DNA from 4 places in the Acidovorax sp. M2(2025) genome. Region 1 is predicted to be linked to each of the others. Evidence: predicted binding sites of a transcription regulator. Region 1 holds the regulator's gene; each other region holds the start of a gene.
The links. The regulator LexA, encoded in region 1, represses DNA repair genes until DNA is damaged. The targets are predictions, from matches to a motif close to ACTGTATNNNNATACAGT.

Region 1 (7,825 bases):
GCCCACTATTTCAGCCGCGCCCCCATTCCGTTTGCGCGCGACCACGCCGGCGTGGCCTGGTGGGAGGGCGGCCGGCAGCAAGCCGCCGCGCCCGGCGTGGCGGGCCTGGCCGGGTTCGCGCCGTTGCGGCATGTGGGCATCTACAGCTACCGCGCTGCGTTTCTGCGCGCCTTTCCGGCCCTGGCGCCTGCCCCGACCGAGGTGCTGGAGGCCCTGGAGCAGCTGCGGGCACTGTGGCACGGCCACCGCATCGCCGTGCATGTGACCGAGCATGCCCCCGGCCCGGGCGTGGACACGCCCCAAGACCTGGAACGCGTGCGCCGCCTGCTGGCCTGAGCGGCCCGGTGGCGCGGCCCCGCCGGGCCCCCTGGCAGCGCCCCGCGGCCCCAGGGAAACCCGGGCCGGGGTGTAAGTCTGGACGGGGTGGTCGCATGCTATCCTCGACCGCAACGAGAGCATCGCATCCGGGCGCAGCACCGCAACCAGGCGGGGTAGCAGCGTCCCCGCCAGCGGCGCCAACGATTTCTAACCTTCGAGGACCTCCATGAGACTGATTCTGTTGGGCGCGCCTGGCGCCGGAAAGGGCACGCAAGCCACGTTCATCTGCCAGAAGTACGGCATCCCGCAAATCTCCACGGGTGACATGCTGCGCGCCGCCGTCAAGGCCGGCACCCCCCTCGGCCTGCAGGCCAAGGCTGTGATGGACTCGGGCGCCCTGGTCAGCGACGACATCATCATCGGCCTGGTGAAGGAACGCATCGCCCAGGCGGATTGCGCCAACGGATTCCTGTTCGACGGTTTTCCCCGCACCATTCCGCAAGCCGACGCCATGAAGGCCGCGGGCGTCAAGCTCGACTATGTGCTGGAAATCGACGTGCCGTTCGAGGCCATCATTGAACGCATGAGCGGCCGCCGCTCGCACCCCGCCAGCGGCCGCACCTACCACGTCAAGTTCAATCCGCCCAAGGTGGAAGGCAAGGACGACGTGACCGGCGAAGACCTGATCCAGCGCGAGGACGACAAGGAAGAAACCGTCAAGAAGCGCCTGCAGGTGTACAGCGACCAGACCCGTCCCCTGGTGGACTACTACAGCAGCTGGGCCAAGGCCGACCCGGCCGCCGCCCCGAAGTACCGTGCCATCAGCGGCACCGGCAGCGTGGAAGAGATCACCGCCCGCGCCTTGCAGGCTCTGGCCAGCTGAGGCCCCCTGCACCCCGCGCCCGCCTGCGGCGCGCCGGGTTGCCCCACAAGACGGCCTGCCCTGTGCAGGCCGTCTTGCTGGGCGTTGGCCAAGGATGCTCTGCACGAATCGAGCGGAAAGCCGCAGATGCACGCGGCGCGGCGATTCGTGAAGAGTTTCCCTAGGCCCGCTGGCGCAGCAGCTCCAGCAGCAGGGAAATGCGGGCCTTGACCGGCGAAAGCCCCTCGGAATCGGGCAACGCATCGCCGGGCTTGGGCAGCACGCGCCCTTCGGCGCAGCGGGTGGACCGCACCACCCGCACGCCCCGGCCCTGGGCCCGCAACAGCGCGGCTTCCAGATCCCGGTGCAGGGTGCCGTTGCCGGTGCAGGCCACCACCAGCCCGTCCACCCCGTCGCGCACCAGCGCGTCCACCAGCAAGCCGGACGCGCCCGCATGGCTCACCACGATCTCCACGCGCGGCCACAGTGCAGCAGGCGCTATGTTTTCAATAGCGCCTTGCGCAGGCAGTTCGGGCGCGGGCGGCCAATCCTGCGCCAAACGCACCCTGCCCTCTTCCACCCAGCCCAGCGGCCCCGCGTCGCCGGCATTGAAGGCATCGACGCGGTAAGGGTGCACTTTCTGGACATTCCGGGCACCGTAGATCTTGCCGGACGCCACGGCCAGCACGCCGCGGGCACCCTCGGCTGCCGCAACAGCCACCGCATCCAGCAGGTTCTGGGGGCCATCCGGCGCCAGCGCCGTGGCCGGGCGCATGGCACAGGTCAGCACCACCGGCTTGGCGGCAGTCTGCAGCACCTCGTGCAGGAACCATGCAGTCTCCTCCAGCGTGTCCGTGCCGTGGGTGACCACCACGCCCCGCACGTCCGGCTGCGCCAGATACTGCGCACAGCGCTGCGCCAGCGCCAGCCATACCGCGGCGTCCATGTCCTTGCTGTCGATCTGGGCCACCTGCTCCGCCACCAGCGGCCCCCGCGCTGCTGCCTGCAACCCCGGCACGGCAGCCAGCAGTTGCTCCACCCCCACCTGGGCGGCCGTATAGCCAATGTTGTCGCCGGCCTGGGCCGAGGTGCCTGCGATCGTCCCGCCGGTGCCCAAAACCACGATTTTTTGCTCACTCACTTGCGCGCTCCGAAAAACTGGTGAAAAATACAGTTACTGGATTAAAAAACAGTTGGCCTTCCTTACCGCCGTCTTCAACGGGAACCACCATGCTCGACAGCCCCAAACTGACCGCCCGCCAACAGCAGATTCTGGATCTCATCCAGACCGCCATCGCCCGCACCGGGGCGCCGCCCACCCGCGCCGAAATTGCCGCAGAACTGGGCTTCAAGTCCGCCAACGCCGCCGAAGAGCACCTGCAGGCGCTGGCGCGCAAAGGCGTGATCGAACTGGTCAGCGGCACGTCACGCGGCATCCGCTTGCGAAGCGAGACAGTGCGGTCCATCAATGCAGCCCGGGGCACCCAGTTCCACCTGCCCATTCCGGGCCTGTCACAACTGGTGCTGCCGCTGGTGGGCCGTGTTGCCGCAGGCTCGCCGATTCTCGCGCAGGAACACGTCGATCAGACCTACAGCGTGGAAAACAGCCTGTTCCAGCACAAGCCGGACTACCTGCTCAAGGTGCGCGGCATGTCCATGCGCGATGCCGGCATCATGGACGGAGACCTCCTGGCGGTGCAAGCCACCCGCGACGCGCGCAACGGCCAGATCATCGTGGCCCGGCTGGGAGACGACGTCACCGTCAAGCGGCTGCGCCGCACCGCCAGCACCATCGAGCTGCTGCCCGAGAACCCCGACTACCCCGTGATCGTGGTCCAGCCGGGCGAGCCTTTTGAAATCGAAGGCCTGGCCGTAGGCCTCATCCGCAACACGATGCTGATGTAGCGGCCGCGGGTCGAACGCCGCGCTGGCGGCGTTCAGCCCTCTTTTTCTACCGCATCCCAGGTGGCGGGCGTTGGGCCTCCCAGCAATGGAGCTGGCAGGTCGGCCCTGGGGTGCGGGTCCGTTTCGCAATCCTGCCTGTGTTCGATCCCCGACTTTCGGAGTTTTCACATGGGAACCATTGCCTCACCCTCTTGCACCGCGCTGCTGACCCCCTTGCGCGCGCTGGCCACCTGGTTGCGTTCTGCTGCGGGGCCCTCAGGCGCGCTGGCTGGCACAGCCGGCGCTGCCGCTGCTGCTGCCGAGAATTCGGTGGCCTCCACGACCGGCCAGGACGGCCTCGCGGCCACTGCCCGCCCCCGCCCGCCCGAGCCCGCAACCCAGCGGCCGTTGCGCGGCAACTGGCCCTTCACCGTGAATCCCCCCTCGGCCCGACCCGTTCCCGGGCCGGCATCCGCCCCTCCGCAAGCCGCCCCCTGGACGGCAGTGCCCTCGCAGGCTAGGTCCGCCACCACCGTGCGCAGCCGCTGGCCCAAGGGCAACGCGGCCGGCAAGGGCAGCGCGCCGGATGGAACGCTGCGGGTGGTGCGCAGGGGTCCGCACGGTACAGGCGCACAAGGCAGGCTGGTGATTGCCGGCCGGATGGCCGACGTCTGCGCCGAACTGGACCGCATGGTGGCGCTGGAAGCGGCATTGCAGACCTCCTGACGCAACGGGGGACGTGGCAGCGCGCCGGCTTCAGGCAACCCCGCGGTCCAGCCGTCCACGGCGGGCCTTGCTTTCCTGGTCCGCTACTCGGCGCTACCAGCGATCCCGCAAAAGCAGCACAGCGCCAGCGGGCACACGGGCCGCGGAGCCTGCAGGGCCGGGCCGGCAGCTCTGCAACGCCTGACAGCCTGTCACCAAAACACCCCGCCATCCAGGCCCTTCAGCCTGCGCCGCAGCCATGCGGGGTGTTTTGCCAAGGCACAATGTCGGGATGAACATCGTGATTCTCGACGACTACCAGGACGCAGTCCGCAAGCTCCACTGTGCCGCACGGCTCGACGCCTACACCGCCAAGGTGTACACCAACACGGTCAAGGGACTGGGCCAGCTTTCGGTGCGTTTGAAGGACGCGGACATCATCGTGCTGGTGCGGGAGCGCACCCAGATCACCCGGCAGCTGGTCGAAAAACTCCCCCGCCTGAAGCTCATTGCCCAGACTGGCAAGGTAGGCAGCCACGTCGACGTGACGGCCTGCACCGAACGCGGGATTGCCGTGGCGGAAGGTATCGGTTCGCCCGTGGCTCCAGCGGAGCTGACCTGGGCCCTGGTGATGGCCGCGATGCGCCGGCTTCCGCAGTACATTGCCAACCTCAAGCACGGCGCCTGGCAGCAGTCGGGGCTGAAGGCGGCATCGATGCCTCCCAATTTCGGCCTGGGCAATGTGCTGCGCGGCAAGACGCTCGGCATCTGGGGCTACGGGCGCATCGGCCAGCTGGTGGCTGGCTACGGCCGCGCCTTCGGGATGAATGTGCGCGTCTGGGGCCGCGAAGCATCCCGGGCACAAGCCCTGACGGACGGCTACCAGGCCGCAGCCACGCGCGAGGAATTTTTCTCGCAATGCGACGTGATCTCGCTGCACCTGCGCCTGAACGACGAAACGCGCGGCATCGTTTCGCTGGAAGACCTGTCGTGCATGAAACCCACCTCGCTGCTGGTCAATACCTCCCGCGCGGAGTTGATCGAGCCCGACGCGCTGATCGCCGCACTGAACCGCGGCCGCCCCGGAATGGCCGCCGTGGATGTGTTTGAAAGCGAGCCCATCCTGCAAGGCCACGCACTGCTGCGGCTCGAAAACTGCATTTGCACGCCCCATATCGGTTATGTGGAGCAAGACAGTTATGAGCTTTATTTTGGTGCGGCCTTCGATAACGTGGTGAATTTCATCAAGGGCACGCCCACCAATATCGTGAACCCCGGCGCCTTGCAGGTGCGGCGCTGAACCCATAGCGGTTGTTCTGGCTGCCCAAAAGGAAAAGGCTTCCCGAGGGAAGCCTTTTCCTTTGATACCGGCCGGCAAGGGCTGAACCCCGCCGCTGCCGAGCCAGGTTCGCTCCAATTACAGGGGCGTCTTCTTGCCGTCCTTGTAGACGTACAGGGTGATCGCGGGGTTCTTCATTTCGCCGTTGGGCTCGAAGGCGATCGTGGAGGTCACACCCTTGAAGTTGGACTTGGCCAGCTCAGGCGTGTAGACCTTGGGGTCCACGGAGTTGGCGCGCTTCATGGCGTCCACCAGCAGGAACGTCGCGTCGTAGGTGTAGGGGCTGTACACCTGGAACTGGCCGGGGTACTTGGCGTCGTACTTGGCCTTCCAGGCCGTGCCGCCAGGCATCTTGGCCAGCGAAGAGCCGCCTTCCGCGCACACCACGTTGGCCAGGGTCTTGGCACCGGCAGCCAGCTTGGCGATTTCAGACGTGCAGACGCCGTCGCCACCGAAATACTTCACGTTGCCCATGCCCAGCTGTTCCATCTGGCGCAGCATCGGGCCGGCTTGGGGGTCCATGCCGCCGTAGAAGATGGCATCGGGGTTCTTGGACTTGATGGCGGTCAGGATGGCCATGAAGTCGGTGGCCTTGTCGGTCGTGAACTGCTCGTCCACCACCTTCATGCCCTTGGCGGCCGCCGTCTTCTTGAACACGTCTGCCACGCCCTGGCCGTAAGCGGTACGGTCGTCGATGATGGCCACGGTCTTGAGCTTGAGCGTATCCACCGCGTAGAACGCCAGGCCAGCGCCCAGGGCGTTGTCATTGGCGATGATGCGGAAGGTGGTCTTGTAGCCGGGCTTGGTCAGGTTGGGGTTGGTTGCCGCGCCCGTGACGTGGGGGATGCCGCAGTCGTTGTAGACCTTGGAAGCGGGGATGGTAGTACCGGAGTTGAGGTGGCCAACCACGCCTGCAACCTTGGCGTCGCACAGTTTCTGTGCAGCGGCTGTGCCTTGCTTGGGATCGGCAGCGTCGTCTTCAGCGACCAGTTCGAACTTGATCTTCTTGCCGCCGATGGTGACGCCTTGAGCGTTCAGCTCTTCAATGGCCATGCGGGCGCCGTTTTCGTTGTCCTTGCCGTAGTGAGCTTGGGCGCCGGAAACCGGAGCCACGTGGCCGATCTTGACCACCTGCTCTTGTGCAGAGGCCACGCCGGCAACAGCCGCGATAGCGGCAACCACGGTCAGTTTCAACTTCAATTGCATATCAATCTCCAGTAAAGATAAACGCTGAGAATGTTCTTGTGTCTCAACGCAGGCGAACATATCGCAATTTACGGGCCAGATCATTAGGGAACACGATAAAGCGCGAGAGAAACCACAAGGGAATACCCTGTCATCTCCTTGGCGCAGAAGACGTGCCGCTGGCCAGTTCGTCCGCCACCGCTTCGTACACAGCGTGCCGCACCACGGATTCGATTTCTTCACGCAGCCGCGGCAGCACCGATCGTGTCTGTTCTTGCACCACCGTGGCGATGGCTTCGCGCAAACGTTGATCCAGAACAACGTCCACGCGCTGCATCACGCGGTGCACCATGTACTCCTCCATGCCTTCGGGCAACGGCCGGTGCGGCATGGGCCGAGCGGTCATTGCGGCAGCCGCAACGGCAGGCTGTGCTGGCGAGGGCATGGGCACTGCAGCCGGCCTGGCCGTGGGCACCTGGCCGGAGCCCGGGACCGTGGCACGCGGCACCATCACCGCGGGCGGAGGGGCGCTGGGCAGCGGCGGGCGCCCCAGCGCTGCTGGGGCGGCATCGGCCGTCGCGCGGCCCGCACCAGAGGGCGCTGGAGGCACGGCCGTGGTGCGTGCCGCCGGGGCGACGGGGGCTTGCAGGGGCGTGGATGCCGGCACCTGCACCACTTCGGTGAGCGTGGGGACAAAGCGCGGCGGTGTCTTGGGCGGAAGAGAAGCCATCAGCCAGCTTTCAGTACAAGGTCGTGGCGGACGATGGCGTAGCCCTGCGATGCATAGAAGCGCCAGCGTGCCCGCGCACCGCTGCGGTCTGCCTCGTCCTGCGCGCTGACCACTTCCACCACCCGTTCAAAGCGCTCAAACCCCTGCGGAACCTCGGCGTGCAGGTTCAGCAGCACGTCCTGGTGCGGGGCCCCACCCGGGTCAGCCGCGAGCACCACCGGCGAGGCCCGCAGCAGGCGTTCGTCCGCATCCTGCGTGCAGTGCGCCACGAAATCCTGCGGCCCCAGGTTCCACAGCATCTTGTCCAGCATGGCCAGCGCCTGCGGCGGCGCCGCAATCACCAGCCGGCTTCCGCTGCGCTGCACTTTCCGCGCAAAGCGGCAGGCGTAGGCCAGCTTGTCCGGCGCATTGAAATGGAAGGCGACTTCGGTCATCGGCGCCACCGCCTGCGGTCAGGCCGCCCGGGCCCGGGCTGTGCGCCGGGGCGTGGCAGGCTTGGCCGCCGCCAGGGTGCGCGACTGTTCCAGCAGGTAGTGCACGAGCAAGCCGACCGGCCGCCCTGTGGCCCCCTTGGCGGCCCCGCCCTTCCAGGCCGTGCCGGCGATGTCCAGGTGCGCCCACGCAAGCTCGCCCACGAACTTCTGCAAGAACTTGGCTGCGGTGATGGAGCCTCCGGCCCGCCCGGCCACGTTGCCCATGTCCGCGAAATTGCTCTTGAGGCCGTCCGCGTAGTCATCGTCCAGCGGCATCCGCCAGCACGGGTCCTGCGCCGTTTCTCCCGCCTGCTGCAGGGCCGAGGCCA
Region 2 (7,825 bases), 2.4 Mb from region 1:
GCGTCAAAGTTGAACTTCGCGTCCAGGGCCATCAGGTTGCCCTTGGAGTCGCAGTTCAGCGGGTTGATTTCCACCAGCGACGCGTCGGTTTCCATGTAGCACTTGTAGATCTTGGCGAAGATGTCCACGGCTTGGTCGATGGAAGCGCCGGTCAGGCCGATGGCTGCGGCCACCTTGCGGCTTTGCGCTTCGGTGATGCCGACCAGCGGGTCGATCATCTCGGTGACGATCTTCTCGGGCGTGGAGTGGGCCACTTCCTCGATGTCCATGCCGCCTTCGCTCGAGGCGATCAGGGCCACCTTCTGCGTGGCGCGGTCGGTGACCAGCGACACATACAGTTCGTTCTTGATGTCGGCGCCGTCTTCGATGTACAGGCGGCGGACCTTCTGGCCTTCGGGGCCGGTCTGGTGCGTGACCAGCTGCATGCCCAGGATTTCGCTGGCGCGTGCCTTCACGTCGTCAATGGTCTTGGCAACCTTCACGCCGCCGCCCTTGCCACGGCCACCGGCGTGGATCTGGGCCTTCACAACCCACACGGGGCCGCCGAGCTTCTGGGCTGCTTCCACGGCTTCTTGCACCGTGAATGCGGGAATGCCGCGCGGAACGGGCACACCAAAATTGCGCAAGATTTCCTTGCCTTGGTATTCGTGAATCTTCATGAGGTCTCTCTCAGGAATGGTGGGTTTACCCGTTTGCCATGATTGGAAATGTCTGGCCGCGGGCATGGGACATGGCAACCCACGACTGTATCATGCTGCAATGCACCATCCTTTTGCAGGCCTTACAGTCGGGGGTGGTGCCCGCAGGCCCCCGGGTCATCCCTGCCCGGGGCGCCTCGGAGCCTGTGCCACGTCCACCAGGAGCAACCATGTCCCATAAAGTCTTTATCGATGGCGAAGCCGGCACCACAGGTCTGCAGATCCGTGAACGCCTGCAGACCCTGCCGCAGATCGAACTGGTGAGCATTGCCCCCGAACTGCGCAAGGACCCTGCCGCCAAGCGCGACCTGGTCGCCGGGGTGGACCTGGTGGTGCTGTGCCTGCACGACGATGCAGCGCGCGAGACCGTGGCCATGGTGGATGCCATCACGCAAAGCACCGGCCGGAAGATCAAGATCATCGACGCCAGCACCGCCCACCGCACGGCGCCGGGCTGGGTGTTCGGGTTTCCCGAGCTGGCCCCCGGGCAGGCCCAGGCGGTGGCCCAGTCAGACCGCGTGGCCAACCCCGGCTGCTATGCCACCGGCGCCATTGCGCTGCTGCGCCCGCTGGTGGACGCCGGGCTGCTGCCCGCCGACTTTCCGGTGGCCCTGCCCTCGGTCAGCGGCTATTCGGGCGGCGGGCGCACCATGATCGAGGCCTACGAGGCCGGCACGGCGCCGCTGTTCGAGGCCTACGCCCTCACGCTCAAGCACAAGCACCTGCCCGAGATCATGCGCTACACGGGCCTCACCCGGCGACCCATCTTCGTGCCGGCCGTGGGCAATTTCCGCCAGGGCATGCTGGTGCAGCTGCCGCTGCACCTGGACACGCTGCCGGGCGCGCCCAAGGCGGCCGACCTGCACGACGCCCTGGCCGCGCACTACGCCAAGACCAACACGCCCGAGCAATGGGTGAGCGTGCTGCCCCCCACCGAGGACGGCAAGCTCGACGCCACCGCGCTCAACGACACCAACAAGCTGGAGCTGCGGGTGTTCGGCAATGAGGAATACCGCCACGCCGTGCTGTTGGCGCGGCTGGACAACCTGGGCAAGGGCGCCAGCGGCGCCGCGGTGCAGAACCTGCGCCTGATGCTGGGGGCGTGACCGGCACGCGGACGCAGGAGCGGGCGCGGTTCCGGCGTCTGCCGTAGCCGCAACGGGCACCCGTCCGACAAGGGACGCGCGCAGGGCCTTCTACCGTGGGCCCTGCTGCCAACCACCCTTGCAAGGACTGCCATGAATGCCCCGCCCGACGACCGCCCGCTTCCACACGCCACCGCCACGGCGCGGCCCAGCGCCCCCGCGCCGCGCCCGACCAGCGGACGCGAGAACAAGGGGCTGATGGCCTTCTTCATTGCCGCGGCCGTGCTGGCGCTGCTGATCGTGCTGGGGTTCAACCTGCTGGGCCCCGAAGGCGCCTCGCGCACCGGCGTGGGCGACGGCCCGGCGCAGTCCACCGCGGGGCCCACCACGGGAGGCCCCAGCCCTGGCGCGGACCGCTCTTCTGCGGGCGGCGCCGCTCCCACCGGCGCAACAGCGCCCACCGTGGAGTCGCCAGCACCCCAGGCCGCCGATACCCCCACCGCCGCCGGCCGAGAAAGCGTGGGCGCTCCCAAGGGCGGGGCGCTCCAGTCCGGCAACAACGTGCCCGAAGGCCTGAGCGGCCAGGGCGCCGCCGGCCAGGCGCCACCGACCTCGCGCTAGGGATAGTCGGCGCTACGCTTCAGGCTCCGGCGCTTCGCCGCGCACCACGCGGCGCACGATGTCCCCCGAGAAACCGCGCGCCGCCAGAAAGCGGCTTTGCCGCGCCCATTCGCGCGCATCGTCCCCCGGGGGCGTGCCGAACTTGCGCAGCCACAGGGCGTGGGCACGCTGGAACTCGCTGGATTTGAGGCCCGCCACGGCCTGCTGCACGGCCTCGGACGCAATGCCCTTGGCTTGCAGTTCCTGGCGCAGGCGCGCCGCGCCCAGCTGGCCGGCACGGCGGTGCAGCACGGACTCCACCACACGGCTTTCGCTGATGAAGCCCTTGGCCTGCAGGTCGTGCAGGACCGCCGCAAGGTCGTCACCCTCCTGCACGTGGCGCGCCAGCTTGCGGCGCAGTTCCTCCAGCGAATGCTCGCGCTGGCTCAGCAGCCGCAGCGCGCGGCCTTTGAGCGAGAGGGTGGGGGCTGCCATCGGGCCTCGATTATCAAAAATGATAGCTGCCAGCGCTTGACTGGCAAGCGCTGGAGGCCAATTTGACCATTACGGCGCAGTGCGCGCCGGTCAGTCGGCGCTGCCGCCGGCCTGGGCCGCGGCGGGGGGCAGGAGCGCAATGCCCAGCCCTTCGCGCACCTTGTTCTCGATTTCCATGGCCAGCTCCGGGTTCTCGCGCAGGAACTCGCGGGCGTTGTCGCGGCCCTGGCCGATCTTCTCGCCGTTGTAGGCGTACCAGGCGCCGCTCTTCTCGATGACCTTGGCGTTGACGCCCATGTCGATGATCTCGCCCTCGCGGCTGATGCCCTCGCCGAAGAGGATGTCGAACTCGGCCGTCTTGAAGGGCGGGCTCACCTTGTTCTTGACCACCTTGACCTTGGTCTCGTTGCCGATGGCTTCCTCGCCCTTCTTGATGGTGCCGGTGCGGCGGATGTCCAGGCGCACCGAGGCGTAGAACTTCAGCGCATTGCCGCCGGTGGTGGTTTCGGGGCTGCCGAACATCACACCGATCTTCATGCGGATCTGGTTGATGAAGATGACCATGCAGTTGGTCTTCTTGATGGTGGCGGTGAGCTTGCGCAGCGCCTGGCTCATCAGGCGGGCCTGCAGGCCGGGCAGGGCGTCGCCCATCTCGCCTTCGATTTCGGCCTTGGGCGTCAAGGCGGCCACCGAGTCGATGACGATCAGGTCCACCGCGCCCGAGCGCACCAGGCTGTCCACGATTTCCAGCGCCTGCTCGCCGGTGTCGGGCTGGCTGATGAGCAGGTCGGGCACGTGCACGCCCAGCTTTTGCGCGTACTGGATGTCCAGCGCGTGCTCGGCATCGACGAAGGCGCAGGTGCCGCCCTGCTTTTGCATCTCGGCAATGACCTGCAGCGTGAGCGTGGTCTTGCCCGACGATTCAGGGCCGTAGATCTCGATCACCCGGCCGCGGGGCAGGCCGCCCACGCCCAGGGCGATATCCAGGCCCAGCGAGCCGGTGGAGACGACCTGGATGTCCTCGATGGCCTCGCCTTCGCCCAGGCGCATGATGGTGCCCTTGCCGAACTGCTTCTCGATCTGTGCGAGCGCGGCCGCCAGGGCCTTGGCCTTTTCACTGTTGGCGGGATTGTTGCCCTTGACTGCGACGTCCATGAGAAAACTCCTTGAAAAACAACGGGTTGGATGGCTGCACCGCTCTGCAATTAATCACAGTCTGGATGCTTGAACAGTAGTTTAGGGGCGGCTATCTGCATTTCCAACCATTTTTTAGTCAGTTTAGCTGACCAAATGCCGGGCCTGCGCCACAATGCGCCATGGCCTTCGACACCTCCCTGACCCGCCCCGTGGACGACGGCTGGCGCCAGACGCACCTGGGCCGCCTGCTGGGCCACGCCATGCGCCGGTTTGACGCGCGGGTGCTGCAGCTCATGGCGCGCGCCGTGGAGGTGCCGCTGGCGCTGTCCAACCTGGCAGCGCGCGACCAGGTCACGGCCGCGCACGTGCACATCACCCGGCACCTGTCGCTGCAGGGCGACCGCCTGACCGACCTGGCGCAGCGCGCGGGCATGACCAAGCAGGCCATGGCCGACCTGGTGGACCAGTGCGTGGCCTGGGGCCTGGTCACCCGCGCGCCGGACCCGCGCGACGCCCGCGCCCGGCGCGTGTGCTTCACGCCCACCGGGCTCGCGTGGCTGGCGGCGTTCCAGGCCGCGGTGGCGCAGGCCGAGGCCGAGTTCCGCGAGGAGGTGGGCCCGGAAGTGGCCACGGTGGTGGCGCTGGGCCTGGAGGCCTACGCGGGCGCGGCCGGCGGCGACTGAGGGGCCGGCGCCGCGGCTTCCGCCGACTGCAGCAGCCACTGCCGGAAGCACCGCAGCGCGTGCACCTGGGTGCGCCCCTCGGGGTAGCAGAACCAGTAGCCCAGCTCACTGGCGTAGCCGCTGGTGGGGGCCGGGGTGCCCTCGAACACGGGCTCGCGCACCAGCCCGGCCGTGATCTCGTCCTGCACCAGGCAGCGCGGCACCAGCGCCAGGCCCATGCCGGCCATCACCGCGCGGATCATGGTCTGGAACTGGTCGAACTGCGGGCCGGCCAGCGGGTCCACCAGGCCGGCCACGCCATGCGTTTCGCTCCAGCGCAGCCAGGCGTCGGGCACGGTGACGTGGCGCAGCAGGGTCTGCCGGGCCAGGTCGCGCGGGTGGTTCAGCGGCCAGTCGGCCACCCTGGTGCGCGGGGCGATCAACGCCACGTCGCGCCCGGTGATGTAGTGGGCATGGGCGCCGGGCCAGTGGCCGTCGCCAAACAGGATGGAGCAGTCCAGCTCCGGCCGCTCGAAGTCGTAGCTGTGCACGTAGGGCACGAAATGCAGTGTGATCTGCGGGTGCAGCTGCTGGAACTGCGGCAGCCGCGGAATCAGCCACTTGGCGCCAAAGGTGGGCAGGCTGGACAGGTGCAGCGCGCCGCCGCCGTCGTCGCTGGTGATCAGCTCCAGCGTGGCCGCCTCCAGCTGGGCCAGCACCGCCCGCACGGCCTTTTCATAGCGCTCGCCGGCGGGCGTCAGGGCCAGGCGCTTGCGGCTGCGCTCGAACAGCGGCACACCCACCCAGGTCTCCAGTTCCTTCACCTGCTTGCTGACCGCGCTTTGCGTGAGGTGCAGCGCCTCCGCGGCGCGGGACACGCCGCCGAACCGGGTCACGGTGGAAAACGCGCGCAGCAGATGCAGCGGCGGAGCCAGACGGCGCAGGGAGGACATGGTAAGTACTCAAATCATTCCAAATGGGAATGTTATCAGGCACATCCGTTGCTTGGTCAAGACCACCCATTCTTTTAACCTTGCTGTTCTTCAAAGGAGAAATACCCCATGCAACGCCGTCACCTGCTTTCTGCACTGGCCGCCGCGTCTTTCGTTCCTGGAATGTCTTTGGCGCAAGAGGGCAAGCCCCTGCGCATCATCGTTCCCTTCCCGCCCGGTGGCGCCACCGACATCACGGCGCGCAGCCTGCAGGAATCGCTGGCCCGCATCCTCAAGCAGCCGGTGGTGCTGGACAACCGCGGCGGCGCGGGCGGCTCCATCGGCATGGCCGAAGTGGCGCGGGCCCCGGCCGATGGCCTGACGCTGGGCGTGGCCACGCTGTCCACCCACGGGGTGAACCCCGCCGTGTTCAGCAAGCTGCCCTACCAGCCGCTCAAGGACTTCGTGGGCGTGACCGAGATCGTCAAGGCGCCGGGCGTGGTGGTGATCAACCCGGCCGTGCTGCCGGTGAAGGACTTTGCCGACCTGGTGAAGCACCTCAAGGCCAACCCCGGCAAGGTGTCGTACGCCACGCCGGGCAACGGCACCATCGGCCACATGTGGGGCGAGCTGTTCAAGAGCAGCACGGGCACCTCGATGGTGCACATTCCCTACCGTGGCGCGGGCCCGGCCATCAACGACGTGCTGGCCGGCCAGGTGGCGGTGTACTTTGACCAGGTGGCCTCCTCGCTGCCGCACATCAAGGCCGGCAAGCTCAAGGCCCTGGCCGTGTCCTGGCCGGGGCGGCTTGATGTGCTGCCCGACGTCCCCACCTATGCCGAGCTGGGCTACAAGCAGGCCAACGAGCCGTCGTGGTTCGGCCTGGTGGCCCCGGCCGCCACGCCGCAGGCGGTCGTGGACCGCATCCAGCAGGCGGTGGCCCAGGCCCTGAAGGAGCCCGCCGTGCGCGATCGCCTGGCGGGCCAGGGGCTGTACCCCTCGGGCACCACGTCCAAGGAATTCAACGCCCAGATCGTCCGGGAAATCGAGAAGATGAAACGGGTGGCCGAATTCGCCAAGATATCGCTCGACTGAACCGATGAACCCAGGGCAGGGGTGGCGGCAACGCCTCCCCGCCCCAGGCCTTGAGCCGGACCCCAGGCATCCCGTTGGCGGATAACCCTGGGCGCATTCCGGTCTGGGCGGCCCGGCCTGCCGCCCCCCTTTGCGCACACTCTGCCTATGCATGCAGCCTTGAAACTGATCCACCACCGATTCCAGCACGCCCAGCCCGGAGCCACCGGCTCGCCCGGCCAGGCGGCACCGGCCGCCCGTGCCGACGTCCGCACGGTGAGCGCCGTTCCCGGCAGCACCCCGCTGGTGCTCGACTCGCCGCACAGCGGCACCCACTATCCCGACGACTTCGGCTCCGCGTGCGACCTGCCCACGCTGCGCCGCGCGGAAGACACCCATGTCGAGAAGATCTACGCCTTCGCCCCGGCGCTGGGCGTGGCCTGGATCGAAGCCCATTTCCCGCGCATCTACCTCGACGCGAACCGCGACACCACCGAGCTCGATACCTCCCTGCTCGACGGCCCCTGGCCCGACCCCATCTCCACCGACCCCCGCGTGCTCAGCAAGGTGCGCCTGGGCAAGGGCTTGATCTGGAAATTCACCGACGACGGCGAGCCCATCTACAACCGCCTGCTGTCCGTTCAGGAAGTGCGCGCGCGCATCGACCGCTGCTGGCGCCCCTACCACGCCGCCGTGGCCCAGGCCATTGACGCGGCGCATGCGCGCCACGGCTACAGCATCCACCTCAACTGCCACTCGATGCCCGCCGTGTCGGGGCGCTTTGCCACCGATTTTCCCGGCCTGGTGCATGCCGACTTCGTCGTGGGCGACCGCGACGGCAGCACCGCCAGCCCGGCGCTGGCCGCGCTGGTCTGCGAACACCTGCGGGAGCGCGGCTACAGCGTGGAATACAACCACCCCTACAAGGGCGTGGAGCTGGTGCGCCGCTACGGCAACCCGGCCCAGCACCGCCACAGCATCCAGGTCGAGATCAACCGCAAGCTCTACATGGACGAGCGCACGCTGGCGCAGGACCCGGCCGGCATGGCGCGGCTGCAGGCCGATCTGCAGGCGCTGGTGCACAAGCTGCTGGCGCACGATCCCCGCTGATCCAGCGCATCCGGGCCGGGCTGCCGGCGCCT
Region 3 (7,825 bases), 350 kb from region 1:
TTCGGGCTGAGCCTGTCGAAGCCTTGCACGCGCGCTGCAAGCCCTGGCTTCGACGGGCTCAGCCCGAACGGATGGAGTGGTATCTGAGACAAGTAACTAATCAGCCAAAATGGTCTCAACCGGGTCTGAACCAGGGGCGGCCCCAATGCACCGGTTGCCTCCGGGCGACCGTTCGCCCTGAGCCTGCCAAAAGGGCTGCTCGCCAACCAGGCGCGCTGGCTTTGGCAGGCTCCGCCCGAACGGGTGGAAACGGCTTGGCGCATCAATGGAAATCCCGGCTGCCCTGCAGCGCCTGGGCCATGCGGCCCAGCAGCGGGGTCAGGTCCTTGAAGCGCTGGGCCACCAGGTGGCGCACCACCATCGGCGCCGCCGCCTGCGAAGGCGCTGCGGGCAGGCCGCCCGGCGCAAGGTCGGCGGCTTCGGAATCTTCAGGCACGCTGCACTGCCACAGCCCCTCCACCGCCAGCAGCTGCGAGCGCAGCAGCGCATTGCGCCAGCGCTCCACCATCGAGGGCCAGACGATCACGTTGACGGGGCCGGTCTCGTCCTCCAGCGTGACGAACATCGTGCCCTTGGCCGTGCCGGGGCGCTGGCGCACGGTGACGATGCCGCAGGCGCGCACCCTGCGGCCGTGCGGCACGGCGTTCAGCTGCAGCGCGGATTGCAGCCGCCAGCGGTCCAGGCGCGGGCGCAGCAGCGCCAGCGGGTGGCGGCGCAGCGTGAGGCCGGTGGCGGCGTAGTCGAACAGGATCTCCTCGCCCTCGGGCGCGGCGGGCAGTGCCAGCGGGGCCTCGTGCACGGGCACGTCGTGCAGCAGGGCCGGCGCGGCGTGCTGGGCGGCGGCCTCCCACATCTGCTGGCGGCGGTGGCCCGCCAGGCTGGCCAGCGCATCGGCGGCGGCCAGGGCCTGCAGGTCCTGCTGGGCAAGCCGCGCGCGCAGGGCCAGGTCTTCGGTGCTGGTGAAGGCCGGCCCGGCGCTGCGCGCCTGCACCAGGCGCTCGGCCGCGTCCGCATGCAGGCTGGCCACCAGGCGCAGGCCCAGGCGCACGGCGGGCTGGGGCAGCGGCGGCACCGGCAGGCCCTTGTGCGGGCGCAGCGGCTGCAGCGCGCCCTCCAGCGTGCAGTCGATGTCGCTCACTGTGACGTCGATGGGCAGCACGCGCACGCCGTGGCGGCGCGCATCCTGCACCAGCTGCGAGGCGGTGTAGAAGCCCATGGGCAGCGAGTTGAGCAGCGCGGCCAGGAAGGCGGCGGGTTCGTGGCACTTGAGCCAGCTGCTGGCATAGGCCAGCAGAGCAAAGCTGTAGGCATGGCTTTCCGGAAAACCGTATTCGCCGAAGCCCAGCATCTGCTGGAAGATGCGGTCGGCGAACTCGGCCGGGTAGCCCTTGTCTTTCATGCCCTGCTTGAGGGGCTCTTCAAACCGGTGCACCCCGCCCTTGCGCTTCCACGCGGCCATGGAGCGGCGCAGGTCGTCGGCCATGCCGGCAGAAAAGCCGGCGGCCACCATGGCGATCTGCATCACCTGCTCCTGGAAGATGGGCACGCCCAGCGTGCGCTCCAGCGCATCGCGCAACCGGGGGTGTTCCAGCGGAAAAGGCCCCTGATGCCCTTCTTGCTGCAATTGGCGCCGGCGCGCCCGCGCTTTCAAGTACGGGTGCACCATGCCGCCCTGGATGGGCCCGGGCCGCACGATGGCCACCTCCACCACCAGGTCGTAGAACTCGCGCGGCTGCAGGCGCGGCAGCATGCTCATCTGCGCGCGGCTTTCGATCTGGAACACGCCCACGGTGTCGGCAGCGCAGATCATGTCGTAGGTGGCGGGGTCTTCGCGCGGAATGTCCTTCAGGCCCCAGCGCTCGCCGCGCAGGGCGGCGCGCAGGTTCAGGCAGCGGCGCAGCGCGCTGAGCATGCCCAGGGCCAGCACGTCGACCTTGAGCAGGCCCATGTCGTCCAGGTCGTCCTTGTCCCACTGGATGACGGAGCGGTCGTCCATGCTGGCCGGCTCCACCGGCACCATCCGCGTGAGCTTGCCCTGCGTGAGCACAAAGCCCCCCACGTGCTGGCTGAGGTGGCGCGGGAACCCGATGAGGTCGCTGGCCGTCTCCAGCCACAGCCGGGCCGTGTGCCGGTGCAGCGGCGCGTCCACGGCATGGGCCAGCTCCTGCAAGCGGTCGGTGGCGATCTCGGTGTCGAACCAGTGGTGGTCCTTGGCAAAGGCATCCACCAGCGCGGGCGCCACGCCCAGCGCCTTGCCCACGTCGCGCAGGGCGCTGCGGGTGCGGTAGGTGGTCACCACGGCGGCGATGGCGGCGCGGTCGCGGCCGTACTTGCCGTAGATGTACTGGATGACCTCCTCGCGCCGGTCGTGCTCGAAGTCCACGTCGATGTCGGGCGGCTCGCTGCGCTCCTTGCTGATGAAGCGCTCGAACAGCAGGTGGGTGTTCTCGGGCGGCACGGCGGTGATGCCCAGCATGTAGCAGACCACGGAGTTGGCCGCCGAGCCCCGGCCCTGGCACAGGATGCCCTGGCTGCGCGCGTAGCGCACGATGTCGTGCACGGTGAGGAAGTACATCTCGTACCGGCAGTGCGCGATCAGGTCGAGCTCCTTGCGGATCTGCGCCAGCACAGACTCGGGCGCGCCTTGCGGGTACTCGCCCTGCACGCCGGCCTCCACCAGCCATTGCAGCGCCTGCGCGGGCGTCATGCCGGGCGGCACGGTCTCCAGCGGGTACTGGTACTTGATTTCATCCAGGCTGAAGGTGCAGCGCCCCGCCACCGTGAGCGTGGCCGCCAGCAGCGCGGGCGGGTAGATGCCCGCCAGCCGCACACGGCGGCGCAGGTGGTGCTCGGCATTGGGCTGCAGCGCAAAGCCGCATTCCGCCACGCTGCAGCCCAGGCGCACGGCGGTGACCACGTCCTGCAGCGGCTTGCGCAAGCGGCTGTGCATGTGCACGTCGCCCGCCGCCACCAAGGGCAGGCCCAGCGCGGCGCCCGCCTGCTGCAAGGTGGCCAGCCACAGGCCGTCGTCCGGGCCCAGGTGCAGTTCGGCCGCCAGCCAGAGGTGGCCCGCAAAATTTGCATCAAAATGGCCTCTAGCGCGCTCCAAGCAAGCGCGAACAGCTATCAAATCAGAAGCATCAAAGTGTCCGCGGCAAGGGGCCAGCAGCAGCTCGCAGCCGTGCAGCAAATGCCAGGGGCTGCCCGCGTCCACGCGGTACGCGCCCTTGGGCGCGGCGGCGCGGGCGGCGGTGATGAACTCGCACAGGTTGCCCCAGCCTTCGGCGTCCCGCACCAGGGCCACCAGGCGCAGGTCGCCCCACAGGAATTCACTGCCCACGATGAGGTGCAGGCCGCACTTCCTGGCCGCCCCGTGGGCGCGCACGACCCCGGCCACAGAGCATTCGTCGGTCAGCGCCAGTGCCTGGTAGCCCAGCTCGGCCGCGCGCGCCACCAGTTCGGCAGGGTGCGATGCGCCGCGCTGGAAGCTGAAGTTCGACAGGCAGTGCAGTTCCGCATAGCCCGGCAGGCCGGCGGGCCCCGGCTGGGCCTGGGGCGGTGGGACAAAGGCATGGGCACCCGCAGCCATGCGCATCACCCGAAGATGCCGTGCAGGAACCACCGCGGCAGCCGCAGCGGAGCCGGCCCCTCGGCCGCCTGGGGCGGCAGCCGCTCGCGGAACACCCACACCAGCCCGGCCACATCGTTGTGGGCCACGAAATAATCGCGCAGCGCCAGGCCCGGCACCGGGCTGGCGGCACCGTCCTGCGGCGGCGCCTCGGCGCAGGACCACCACCCGGCCTCGAACCGGTGCGGCCCGGCCAGCAGGCGCAGCAGCCCATGGTGGCAGGGACGGTGCCCTTGCAGGGCCAGGCGCCGGGGCGTGCGCAGCAGCCAGGTGGGCCACAGCACCGCATCGGGCCTGTGCGCCCCGGCTGGAAGCCCTGGGCCGGCCCGGCGGCCCAGCACCTCGGCGGCGGGCCGCCACTGCTGCATGCACTCGGGCCGGTGGTCGGCCTGCAGCACCGGCGCCTGCACCTGCTGCGCGCCCAGGCGGGCCGAAAGGCGCTCCAGCAGCTGGTGCAGCGCTTCGCCGGTGGCATCGCCTTCTGTGCCACCGGGCTCTGTGGGCGGCAGCAAGCTCGCGCTGCGGTGCGGCAGCGGCGCGGACTCCAGCAGGCGCAGGGTGATCTGGCAGGCCGGCGCGGCCAGCGTGGTGCGGGCCAGGTTTTCTGCCAGCAGGCGCCGCAGGTGCGCCATGTCCTGCGTGGCCTGGGCCGTGCGCACCTGCAGCGCCTGCGTGGGCGCAATCGCCACGCCGTCCAGGCGCCGCAGGTCGTGGCGCCAGGCCAGCTCCAGCCCCAGGGCGCCCTGCTGGCGCGCCTGCAGCCAGCCCTGCAGGGCGGTCAGCCCCCGCGAAGCCCCCCACAGCAGCGCCTCGGCCGACTCGGCCAGCGCGGGCAGCTCCCCCGTCAGCGCAAACTGCTCGGGCAGCTCCAGCCAGGCATGGGCTTCGGGGGCGTCGCCCAGGGCCTGGTCCAGCGTGCGCAGCACCTGCGCGCCATAACGCCGCGACACCCCGGCCCGCGGCAAGGCACGCAGCGCCCCCCAGGTGCGGCAGCCCAGGCGCTCCAGGCTGGCCACGTGGGGACGCAGCGCTGTCAGCGTGTGCAAGGGCAGGCTGGCGGGGCCTTGCGCCGGCACGGGCCGGCCGGCCTGGGCCAGCCGCAGCCGGGCCTGGGCCGCCAGCGCGGTGGCGCCCTCGCCCCAGCAGGGCGATTCGCTGCAGGCAGGCGCCCGGCCTCCCGCTGGTTGCGCCCCGGCGCCGGCCCCTGCAGCGGCGGCATCCCCCCAGGCCTGCAGCAACTGGGCCCGCAAGGCGGCGCGCCCACCCCAGAGCCGCTCGGTGGTGGAAACCTCCAGCACCAGGGCTTCGCCGTCCACCAGCGCCACGCGCGGGGTAAAGCGCAGAGCCCACCACCCCGCAGCCTCCGGCGCTGCGCCGGCGGGCGCGGCCGCAGGCGCCTCAGCGAACCACGGCAAGGGCAATGCGATCCAGTGCATACGCAGCTCCTTCGGACAACCCGGCGGGGGTGGCGATGGCGGCCCCCAGGCCCCGGCCGCGGCCCGCCGCGCCCGGCGCTGCCCCTGGTGCGGCGGCCGTGGCCAGGCCTGCCCCCACCCCCGCCTGCGCCGCGCGGCGGCGTGCGGCCTGAGCCGCCAGGGCCTGGGCCAAGCGCGCCGGGCAGCCCGGCAGGTCCAGCGCCTGCGCCAAGGGCGGGCCGCGGCGCTTGAGGATGCGCACCCGCAGCCCCGGAGCCGCCGATGCCCCGCCCGCCAGGGTCGTGCCTTCCACCTGCATGCGCAGCATGGCGGGCGAGGACTGGGGTGCCACCCCGGCCGGCCGGAACACCCACAGCAGTTGCTGCTGCTGCGCCGCGGCCAGTTGCAACCGGCGCAGGGCGGCCGGCTGCACCTGGGGCAGCCAGGCCATCACGGCCATCACATCCCGGCACCGCAGGGCCTGCTCCGCCGCCCACAGCGCGGCGGCGCCGTCGGCACGCACCACGCACCAGCGCCCGGCCGGCAGGCCCTGCGCCTGCAGCGCCGGCCCAAAGGGCTCGCACGGCGGCGCCACCACCACCGCCGCACCGGCCCGGCGGGCTGCGGCGCCCGCCAGCGCCGGCAGCACCAGCTGCCACTCGTGCAAGCCGGCCAGGGGCTGCAGGACCTCGCTCAACGCCCCCACCGGCCAGCCGCCGCCGGGCAGCTGTGCGTCCAGGCCCTCAAACCCCGTGGGCTGCACCCCCAGTTCCGCCCTGCACAGCGCGTCCGCGGGCCAGACCCCAGGGACGGCGGAAGGCAGGTCGGCTGCAGCAACCCGCAAGGAATGGCGCAAGGCAGGCATGGCAAGGATCGCAAGGAACGTGGGACATCGTCAATGAAATTACTGTAAATATAACCAGTCTTTTGCACGAATGGGGGAATGGCGGACCGGGAGCACGGGGCACTTGGGCCCCCAGCGTCGCGGCTGCGGCCGCCGTGCCTTCGGCCCGGGTCGGCCCATTGTTTCCAATACTGGAACAGTTAGTTTGCGACTGGATGGTTTTTCCCTGGACCCCCTCGGCGTACAGTTCATCCCATCGATGAGCCGAACCCGCAAGGCGACTCACCGAACCCGGTTCAAGAATGGTTCTTGCACCGGCTTTTCTGAGACGCTTAACTAGGAATCCATCATGAACAAGACCGCACGTATCCTCTCCATCGCTGCCGTGGCCGCTTTCGCTTCCTTCGGTGCCCAGGCCGACGAAGCCGACGCTTCGCAATTCGCCACGCAGTTCCAGACCAACCGCACCCGCGCTGAAGTGGCTTCCGAAGCCGCCACGGTGGCTGCCACCCGCAGCCAGGAACCCGCAGGCTCCCGCGTGGTGACCTACAAGAGCACGGCCGACCGCGCTGCCGTGCGCGCCCAGGCTGCCGAAGCCCTGCGCACCGGCAAGATCCCTTCGGGCGAATTCAGCCTGTAATGGCTGCGGCCTTCCCTGCCAGCGCGGGAGGGCCATGACCCCGCAGAATGCAAAAGGCCGGGGCCCCATAGGGCCCCGGCCTTTTTTGCTCCTTTGCTTTTATGCGGCCGGACGAACCGGTCCGCCGGCGCGCCTCGCACGCGCTGGCGCGTTACGGGATCAACGTCACGCCGGTCTTGGCCTGCAGGGTCTCGAAAGTCACTCCCGGCGCCAGTTCCACCACCTTGAGGCCCTGGGGCGTCACGTCCAGCACGGCCAGGTCGGTGATGATGCGGTCCACCACGCCCACGCCGGTCAGGGGCAGCGTGCATTGGGGCAGTATCTTCAGGTCTTCGGTGCCATCCTTCTTGCGGGCCACGTGCTCCATCAGCACGATCACGCGCTTGACGCCGGCTACCAGGTCCATGGCGCCGCCCATGCCCTTGACCATCTTGCCGGGAATCATCCAGTTGGCGAGGTCGCCCTTTTCGCTGACCTGCATGGCGCCCAGGATGGACAGATTGATCTTGCCGCCGCGGATCATGGCAAACGACTGGTCGCTGCCGAAGATGGACGAGCCCTTGATGGTGGTCACCGTCTGCTTGCCGGCGTTGATCAGGTCCGGGTCCACCTTGTCGTCCGTCGGGAAGGGGCCGATGCCCAGCATGCCGTTTTCAGACTGCAGCCACACTTCCTTGTCGCCGGTGAAGTTGGCCACCAGCGTGGGGATGCCGATCCCCAGGTTCACGTAGAAGCCGTCTTCGAGTTCTTGGGCCGCGCGGGCGGCCATCTGGTCTTGGGTCCACGGCATGGTCAGGCTCCTGCTTTCTCGGTCTTGGTCTCGGTGATCGTTCGTTTTTCGATGCGCTTTTCGGGCGTGGCATTGAGCACGATGCGGTGCACGTAGATGCCGGGCAGGTGGATGTCGTCCGGGGCCAGCTCGCCCACTTCCACGATCTTTTCCACCTCGACGATGCAGATCTTGCCCGCCGTGGCCGCAGCCGGGTTGAAGTTGCGGGCCGTGAGGTTGAAGCGCAGGTTGCCCGACGTGTCGGCCACGTCGGCCTTGACCAGGGAGACCTCGGGCACCAGGGAGCGCTCCATCACATAGGTTTCGCCGTCAAATTCGCGCAGCTCCTTGCCCTCGGCCACGATAGTGCCCACGCCGGTCTTGGTGAAGAAGGCCGGAATGCCCGCGCCGCCCGCACGCAGCTTCTCGGCCAGCGTGCCCTGGGGCGTGAACTCCAGCTCCAGCTCGCCCGCCAGGTACTGGCGCTCGAACTCCTTGTTTTCGCCCACGTAGGACGAGATCATTTTCT
Region 4 (7,825 bases), 830 kb from region 1:
TTGCCCAGCCCCTGGCGCCCGGGCTGATCGGCTGGCTCTATGACTACGGGCGCATGGCCGTGCAGGTGTTCCTGGTGCTGGGCGGCTACCTGGCCACGGCCAGCCTCGCACCCCAGGGCGTGCCCCGCTTCGGGCACGCGGGCAATGCCGTCGCCAAGCGGTTTATCCGCCTGGTGGTGCCGTACGCCGTGGCCTTGCTGCTGACGGTGCTGGTGGCGGCGCTGGTGCGGCCGTTCATGGCCCACCCCTCCGTGCCGGACGAGCCCACGCTGTCGCAGCTGTTGGCCAATGCCCTCTTGCTGCAGGACATCGTGGGGGAGGATGCCCTGTCCGCCGGGGTGTGGTACGTGGCCATCGACTTCCAGCTCTTTGCCCTGAGCGCGCTGGTCTGGGCCGCAGTCCGTGCGTGCCTGGGGGCCTGGGCGCGGCAGCACGCCGCCCGTCTGGTGCAAACGCTGGTGGTGGTGGGCGTGGCCGCCTCACTGTGGATCTTCAATCGCCTGCCCGGGCTGGATATGTGGGCGGTCTACTTCTTTGGCGCCTACGGTCTGGGGATGCTGGCGTACTGGGCGGTGCATTCGTCCCGGCCCTGGGCCTGGACGGCCGTCATCCTGCTGCTGGGCGGCATGGCACTGGCACTGGACTTCCGCGGCCGCATTCTGGTAGCGCTGGTGACGGCGCTGTGCCTGGTGGCCGCCCTGCGCTCGGAGCCGCTGAAGGCGGTGCGCGGCTTTGCCCCCCTGGTGGAGATCGGGCGCATGTCGTACTCGGTGTTCCTCGTGCATTTTGCCGTGTGCCTGCTGGTCAATGCCGTGGTCAGCCACTTGTGGCCGGCGTCGCAGGAACTCAATGCGCTGGGGATGCTGCTGGCCTTCGGCCTCTCGCTCGCTGCGGGGCGCCAGCTCTATCTGCGTGTGGAGCGGCATGTGCCGTCCTGGTCCACCGCGCTGCGGTGGCAGGCGGGGCTGGTGGGCGCAGGCATGCTCGTGGCGCTGTCCAGCAACTGGGCCTGAGCCATCGCGGCCGTCCGCTACCGTGCGGGGCCGGCGCGTGCGCAGCGTCGGAGGCGCGCCGTCAATCCAGGCGCTTGCGCTCGCGCCGTTTGCGCTGGCGGTCCAGGAACCAGGCCATGAACGGCAGGATGAGCATGGACCCCGGGACCACCCAGACCAGCAGATAGGGGCTCACGGAGGACGCCGAGCGCATCACCTCCCGCAGATGGGTCCGCTCGGCCGCGTCCCAGTTGCCTTGCCGGCGCTGCTGCACCAGCCAGACCACCGATCCCCGCAGGGTGGCCATCTCCCGCTTGAGCCGGCTTTTTTCGCGGCTGTTGCCGGCCAGGAACGAGCAGAACCACTCGGGAGCGCGCTCCATGCGCCGCTGGAAGGCGACGGTCGAGTCGGGGTCGAAGGCCTCGGGCGGCTGCGGGGTCTCGGGGGGCGGCGTGTTCATGGCGGAGGCCATTGTCGCGGCACAGGCGGCTGCGCGCCAACCCCCCGATGGCCGCGCCGCTTCAGCGGTGCAGTTCGCCGGCGCTTTCGGGCTGGTACAGGATGTCCTTCACGCGCACCGTCATCGACTTGCCGCCAGGCCCCGGCCAGGCCAGCTCGTCGCCCACGGCCAGGCCCAGCAGCGCGCTGCCCACGGGGGCCAGCACGGAGATGCGGTCCGCCGTGCCGTCGGCGTCGCGCGGGTACACCAGCGTCAGGCAGAACTCCTTGCCCGTTTCCAGCATGGAGAACTGCACGGTCGAGTTCATGGTGACCACATTGGGCGGAATCTCTTCGGGCGCCACCACATCCGCCCGGTCGAGCTCTGCCTGCAGATCGGCCTTGCCCGGGAACACGCTGGCGGGGAGGGCGGCCAGCAGGGCTTCAATGCGTTCTACGTCGAGCGATGACAGGGTGATTTGCGGCTTGCGCGCCATGGGGTACCTCTTCGGATGGTGGGGGACAAAGCGCGGGACTGTAGACGATCGGCAATGTCGCACTGGTGCGCGCGGTCTATGGGCCTTCCGGGCGGTCGTGGATGGACGCCTGTCAGCGAATGTGATACTGTACAAAAATACAGTTTTTCGGGTCCAACCCATTCGCTCTGCCTTCATGCCGCGCCCCATCACCACCGACCGTTCCGACCTGCCGGCCGGCCCCGAGACCGTCCGCATTCCCCTGCAGGCGGTTCGGGGCCGGGGCGCCGCCAGCGCCATGCCCCACCGGTTTGCGCGAGACCAGCGCGAGGCGGTGGATGACGGCTGGGGTCGAACAGCGCCTGGCCCCGTGCCTCCACCCCATGCCGAGGATGCCGGCGGCGCCCCGTATGGCAGTGCGCCGCCGCTGGACGAAGAAGATGGCGCGCCCGCCCCGGCCACCCGCGTGCACCTGGAGACCGCGCGCAGCGCAATCACGTCCAACGACTCGCCGGACATCTTTTTCGAGTCGTCGGTCAACCCGTACCGGGGCTGCGAGCACGGCTGCATCTACTGCTATGCGCGGCCCACCCACAGCTACCTCAACTTCTCGCCGGGCCTGGACTTCGAGACGCAGATCGTCGCCAAGCACAACATTGCCCAGGTCCTGCGGCAGGAACTGGCGCAGCCGCGCTATGTGCCCCGGTTAATCAACATCGGCTCGGCCACGGACTGCTACCAGCCGGTGGAGCGCGATCTGCGCCTGACCCGCGGCGTCATCGAAGTGATGCGGGAAGCGCGGCACCCTTTCTCGCTCATCACCAAATCCAGCGGGGTGGAGCGCGACCTGGACCTGCTGTCCCCGCTGGCCGCGCAGCGGCTGGCGGCGGTGTACGTCACCATCACCACGCTGGATGCCGAACTGGCGCGGCGCATGGAGCCGCGCGCCGCGGCGCCGTACCGGCGCCTGCGGACCATTCGCGCGCTGGCCGACGCCGGGGTGCCGGTGGGGGTGAGCGTGGCGCCGCAGATTCCTTTCGTCACCGAAGACATGGAGCAGGTGCTGGAGGCCGCCCGCGAAGCCGGCGCCCGCACCGCCTTCTACACCGTGCTGCGACTGCCCTGGGAACTGAACGCCTTGTTCCAGGAATGGCTGCAGGTGCACTACCCCCAGCGCGCCGCCCGCGTGATGGCGCGCGTGCAGGACCTGCACAACCTCAGCGCGCCGGAACGCACCGCGGGCAAGGCGTACCAGAGCGACTTTGCCACCCGCATGAAAGGCAGCGGCCTGTGGGCCGACCTGCTGCGCCAGCGGTTTGCCGCCACCTGCCGGCGCCTGGGGCTGAACAGCGAGCGCGAGGAACTGGACCTGGGGCTGTTCCGGCCCGGGCACCTGCGGGGGCAGAGCAGCTTGTTTTGATCCCTGCCAGCGACTGGCTGCGCCGCGCCACAAAGCGCAGATTGATGCGGTGGCCGCGGACGGGTTCCGGCAAAGCTGCCCCGGCCGCATGCGCCAGCGACCGACAGACCATCTGCTGGGTCAGGTTCCGCGCCGTCGTGTCCAGGCAAATCCGAAAATCCCAACAAGAGAAGAAAGAAGAATGAGGGCCCACTGAGACAGCGTAGGGATCGCCGCCGCTCCTGCTGCCAATGGAACCGCCAGCGCTACCGGATCATCAATGATTCCCGGAGTTGCGTTGAGGTCTCCCGTGGAGGCTCCTGTGGAGCCCGCATTCTGTGCATCGCTGACGGTAAAGCTCAGCGCATTGTCCCCAACGGGCGTTGTGGGCCATTCCACCCAGGTGCTGCCCGTGTACTTGAGCAGCTTCGACCCCACAGGGATCGGTGATGGGAAGGTGAGTGTCACGGTCAACGACCCGCCTGCCGGACCCACAGCCCGAAACCCCATTTGCCCATACGGATAGGAACTCTCGCTAGGCGCAGGAGCGGCCGCAGGTGTCTGGTTGGTGCTGGTGATACCCCATGTTCCACCTACCCGCAGTACCACGTTCCCACCGGGGGTGCTGAGAGTTTGTGACTGGGAAACGAAGTTGGCAGTCACTGATTTGGAACTGGTAACTGCGGCAATGTTGCATGTGGCACCCAAGCAATCCCCGCTCCAGTGGGTGAACGTGTAGCCTGGATTCGCGCTGTAGGTGCATGTCGTGCTATCTCCATGTGTCACGGGGTTGTTTGTGCAGCTCACGGTGCCTGCCCCAGCAGGGAGCACTTGGGTGCCGATGCCATACGTGTTCAGCGCGAAGTTGGCCTGGACACTGCGCGAACTGGTGACGTTGCCAAGCACGCAGGTTGATCCAGAGCAGTCGCCCGACCAGTTGGTGAAAGAGTAGCCTGTGGATGCCGTGGGTGTACAGGTCGTGTTGCCGCCGTGGACGACCGGGTTGCTTGTACAGGCAGCGGAACCGCCGCCGGGCGGCGAGGCGGTCACAGCCACGTCATAGCCCTTGTCTGCGGAACAATTCGCCGGAGAGACCACCCCAGCGCCGCCACAGGTCCAGTTGTAGGTCGACAGGTTGGCCGTGACTGCCGATGCCGTCCCTGCGCTGCAGAGATCGGCAGCCGGAGCCGATGAGAAGAGTCCGCCTTGCGCCGCACCACAGGCGCCGGTTGGAACATCCTGAATCAGCAAATCGTCCAGCAGCAACAGAAACTTGTCATTGGAGTTGTTGCGGAATGCGATGCGGACTGTCTGTCCGGCATATGCCGCCAATGACAACTCGTGGGGGGTCCAGGCAGCTGCTTCTTGCCCAACCGTCAGCAGCACGGTCGTGAAGTCGCTGGGGTTACTACCTCCAGTAGAGAGGCGGACTTCATAGCCGTCGCGGAAGTCGAGGTCGTAAGCGACGGCCCTCCAGGACAGTCGCGTGCCGGCCGTAGCAGTGACCTGCGGGAGGATCAACCAGTCGTCCGCGGTGCCAGGCGGGGCATACCAAGAGGTGCTGAAAGCGGCGCAGTTGCCGATTTCGCGTCCGAAATCATCGCGCACGACCCACGCATTGTTGACATAGGAGACGCTCGCCGCCGCCGTGAGGCCATCGCCGTTGTGCGTGATCAAAGGCGCTGGAACGGCCGCTGGGGAAGAGTTGCAAGCAGTGCCGAAATTTTCCTGGTACAGAATGGTTTGGGCCTGACTCTGGGCGGCAAGGCCGAGGAGTGTGGCGAGCACAAGCGGGAGTATCGAAATTCGAGACATGTGATCAGTCGTCCAGCGAGGGAGTGGAAGAGCAACTCTCGACAGTGCTTTGCCGAAGAGCAGGGCCGCAAGATCGCAAGTGAGGGGGGTCGCACTGACTCCGACGAGTTGCCGGGAGGAAGCGCCTTGCTGGACATTGAAGTTATCTGCAGGAAAAGATTCTTGCAATATATAAATGTCCGCATTTGGGCCGTGCGGCCTGTTGCATGGGACTCTCGCAATTCGGTCCGATGCGCGGTCGCTGTCGCTGCGGGCGCAGGGGTTTTTGAAGGTAAGGAACGCGCGCATGCACCGGTGGATCGGTGGTTTCGGGCATAAGAATATTGTGCAGATGGGGTTGTAGCGCTTGGAGGATAAGTGCAAGCAGCTATCAAATTGATAGCCGCTTGTGGCGTGTGCGGATGCGAGGTGCGTGGTGGCTGCGGGCGGCCCTCCTCATCCACCCCACACCCGCTCCACCACCTGGGCGTACACGGGGATGCCCAGCACGATATTGAGCGGGAACGTCACCCCCAGCGACAGGCTTACGTACAGCGACGGATGGGCTTCCGGAATGGCATACCGCACCACGGCCGGCACAGCGATGTAGGACGCGCTGGCTGCCAGCACCATCAGCAGCACGGCATCGCCGGCGGGCACCTGCAGCAGCCAGGCCAAGCCCAGGGCCAGCGTGGCGTGGCTGATGGGGCCCAGCACGGCATACGCCAGCAGCCAGGGCGACTGCTGCCGCACCGCGGGCAGGTTGCGAGCGGTGGCCAGGCCCATGTCCAGCAGGAACAGGCACAGCATGCCTTTGAACAGGTCGCCCGAGAACGGCTGCATGGCCGCCTTGCCCGCGTCGCCCGTGGCCATGCCGATCACCATCGCGCCCAACAGCAGCAGCTGCGTTCCGTCGGTGAAGGATTCGTGCAGGATCTTGCCCATCGACAAAGGCTGCCCGCCGTGGTCCGCCCGGTGCGGGGCGGCAGTGCCCAAGCCCGGCGCGCCCAGCAGGGCTGCGCCGCTGCCTGCCACCCCCACCACGGTCGCCGGGTGGGCGGCTGCGGCCTGTTGCTGCCGCAATGCGTTGGCCAGCAGCACGGCCAGGATGATGGCGGGGGATTCCATCAAGGCCATGGCTGCGGCCATGTAACCGCCGTAGGCGATGTGCTGGGCTTCCAGGTACTGCGTTGCGGTGACGAACGTGACGGCGCTGACCGAGCCGTAGGTGGCCGCCACGGCCGCGGCGTTGAAGCCTGAGAGCATGCGGCGCAGCACGGCAAACCCCGCCAGCGGCACCACCACCGCCAGCAGCACCGCCAGCCCCAGGCTGCTGGCGACGCTGGCCGTGAACCCCGAGGCCGCCAGCGCGAAGCCCCCCTTCAGCCCCAGTGCCATCAACAGGTAGATCGACAGGAACCGGGAAATGGCGGAGGGCATTTCCAGGTTCGAACGCACCACCCCCGCAAACACGCCCAGGGCAAAAAACAGGATCGCCGGGTCCAGCAGACTTTGCATGGCTCTTCTTTCTACTCCGCAACTGCGTCAACTTGTTTGGAGAAGCCATGGTAGGCATCCAAGGCGCGCAAGTAAAATCGATTCGAACAGGGCAATGCATAGATAAAAACCTATGAACATCACCTTTCGCCAGCTGCGCCTCTTTCTGGCGCTGGCCGAAACCGGCAGCGTCAGTGCGGCGGCCCGGGTCATGCATGTCACGCAGCCCACGGCATCCATGCAGTTGCGCGAGGTGACGCAGGCCGTGGGCCTGCCGCTGTACGAAGTGGTGTCGCGCCGCGTGCACCTCACGCAGGCTGGGCACGCCCTGGCCAGCACGGCACGCGCCATCGCAGGCGAGTGGGACGCGTTCGAGCAGCGTGTCGCCGGCGCCAAGGGCCTGACCAGCGGGCGCCTGAAGGTCGCGGTGGTCAGCACCGCCAAGTACTTTGTGCCGCGCCTCCTGGGCAGCTTCTGCAAGCTGCATCCGCAGATCGACATCTCGCTGGAAGTGCTCAACCGCGACCACGTCATCACGCGGCTGCGCGCCAACCTGGACGACCTCTATGTCATGTCCATGCCGCCCGGCGACCTGCCGCTGGAAGACCACATCCTCATGCCCAATCCGCTGGTCGTCATTGCGCCCGCCGGGCATCCCTTGGCGCTCAAAAAACGCGTCAGGCTGGAGCAATTGCAGGGCGAGCGCTTCCTCCTGCGCGAAAAGGGCTCGGGCACGCGCATGGCCACCGACGCGCACTTGCGCCAGCGGGGCTTTGCCCCGGGCGCCGTGCTGGAGCTGGGCAGCAACGAGGCCATCAAGGAGTCGGTGGAGGGCCAGCTGGGCGTTTCCGTCCTCTCGCGCCACAGCCTCGGCCCCCGACACGAGGGCCTGGCCATCCTCAATGTGCAGGGCTTTCCCATCCGGTCGCATTGGCACCTGGTCTGGCCCAAGGGCAAGCAGCTGTCGCCGATTGCGGAGGTGTTCCGCGCGCACCTGGTGGCGCAGGCGCAGGGCTGGGCCCCCAGGGACTAGAAGCCTGTCGGGCTTGGAAATCGTCGGCTGCAAATTTGCGCCCCCACGGGCGGCGGCACGCCGCGTCTTGCGCTAACGCAACCTCGCCGCGCAGGCGCTGGCTTTCTTCAGCCTTTCTTCATCTTGGACTTCTACCGTCCGGACTGTCCGCGAGCGAGTCGACCTGTCGTCGACGGCGCGTGATGTTCAAAGGAGA

Region 2: recA (recombinase RecA) is a predicted target of LexA. The motif match lies at 4,094-4,111, and genes of this name have one in related genera.
Region 3: imuA (translesion DNA synthesis-associated protein ImuA) is a predicted target of LexA. The motif match lies at 5,950-5,967, and genes of this name have one in related genera.
Region 4: ACOYR3_RS08240 (PA0069 family radical SAM protein) is a predicted target of LexA. The motif match lies at 2,054-2,071, and genes of this name have one in related genera.

Annotation. Positions count from the first base shown of each region.
Region 1 is NZ_CP186262.1:2,627,256-2,635,080, reverse strand. Features, by position in the region: gene kdsB (3-deoxy-manno-octulosonate cytidylyltransferase) at 1-336, shown strand, start outside; gene adk (adenylate kinase) at 545-1,201, shown strand; gene ACOYR3_RS12295 (asparaginase) at 1,362-2,321, opposite strand; gene lexA (transcriptional repressor LexA) at 2,411-3,085, shown strand; gene ACOYR3_RS12285 (hypothetical protein) at 3,254-3,790, shown strand; gene ACOYR3_RS12280 (D-2-hydroxyacid dehydrogenase family protein) at 4,062-5,069, shown strand; gene ACOYR3_RS12275 (branched-chain amino acid ABC transporter substrate-binding protein) at 5,187-6,314, opposite strand; gene ACOYR3_RS12270 (hypothetical protein) at 6,445-6,699, opposite strand; gene ACOYR3_RS12265 (DNA polymerase III subunit chi) at 7,023-7,457, opposite strand; gene ACOYR3_RS12260 (leucyl aminopeptidase) at 7,476-7,825, opposite strand, start outside.
Region 2 is NZ_CP186262.1:124,476-132,300, forward strand. Features, by position in the region: gene sucC (ADP-forming succinate--CoA ligase subunit beta) at 1-659, opposite strand, end outside; gene argC (N-acetyl-gamma-glutamyl-phosphate reductase) at 869-1,804, shown strand; gene ACOYR3_RS00530 (hypothetical protein) at 1,937-2,404, shown strand; gene recX (recombination regulator RecX) at 2,417-2,878, opposite strand; gene recA (recombinase RecA) at 2,969-4,033, opposite strand; gene ACOYR3_RS00545 (MarR family winged helix-turn-helix transcriptional regulator) at 4,195-4,698, shown strand; gene ACOYR3_RS00550 (LysR substrate-binding domain-containing protein) at 4,671-5,630, opposite strand; gene ACOYR3_RS00555 (tripartite tricarboxylate transporter substrate binding protein BugE) at 5,739-6,704, shown strand; gene ACOYR3_RS00560 (N-formylglutamate amidohydrolase) at 6,852-7,793, shown strand.
Region 3 is NZ_CP186262.1:2,973,146-2,980,970, forward strand. Features, by position in the region: gene ACOYR3_RS13835 (error-prone DNA polymerase) at 263-3,589, opposite strand; gene ACOYR3_RS13840 (Y-family DNA polymerase) at 3,595-5,064, opposite strand; gene imuA (translesion DNA synthesis-associated protein ImuA) at 5,027-5,908, opposite strand; gene ACOYR3_RS13850 (DUF4148 domain-containing protein) at 6,237-6,527, shown strand; gene ACOYR3_RS13855 (3-oxoacid CoA-transferase subunit B) at 6,679-7,317, opposite strand; gene ACOYR3_RS13860 (CoA transferase subunit A) at 7,320-7,825, opposite strand, start outside.
Region 4 is NZ_CP186262.1:1,798,745-1,806,569, forward strand. Features, by position in the region: gene ACOYR3_RS08225 (acyltransferase family protein) at 1-1,013, shown strand, start outside; gene ACOYR3_RS08230 (hypothetical protein) at 1,075-1,452, opposite strand; gene rnk (nucleoside diphosphate kinase regulator) at 1,514-1,927, opposite strand; gene ACOYR3_RS08240 (PA0069 family radical SAM protein) at 2,103-3,326, shown strand; gene ACOYR3_RS08245 (IPTL-CTERM sorting domain-containing protein) at 3,447-5,093, opposite strand; gene ACOYR3_RS08250 (sodium-dependent bicarbonate transport family permease) at 5,556-6,617, opposite strand; gene ACOYR3_RS08255 (LysR family transcriptional regulator) at 6,730-7,629, shown strand.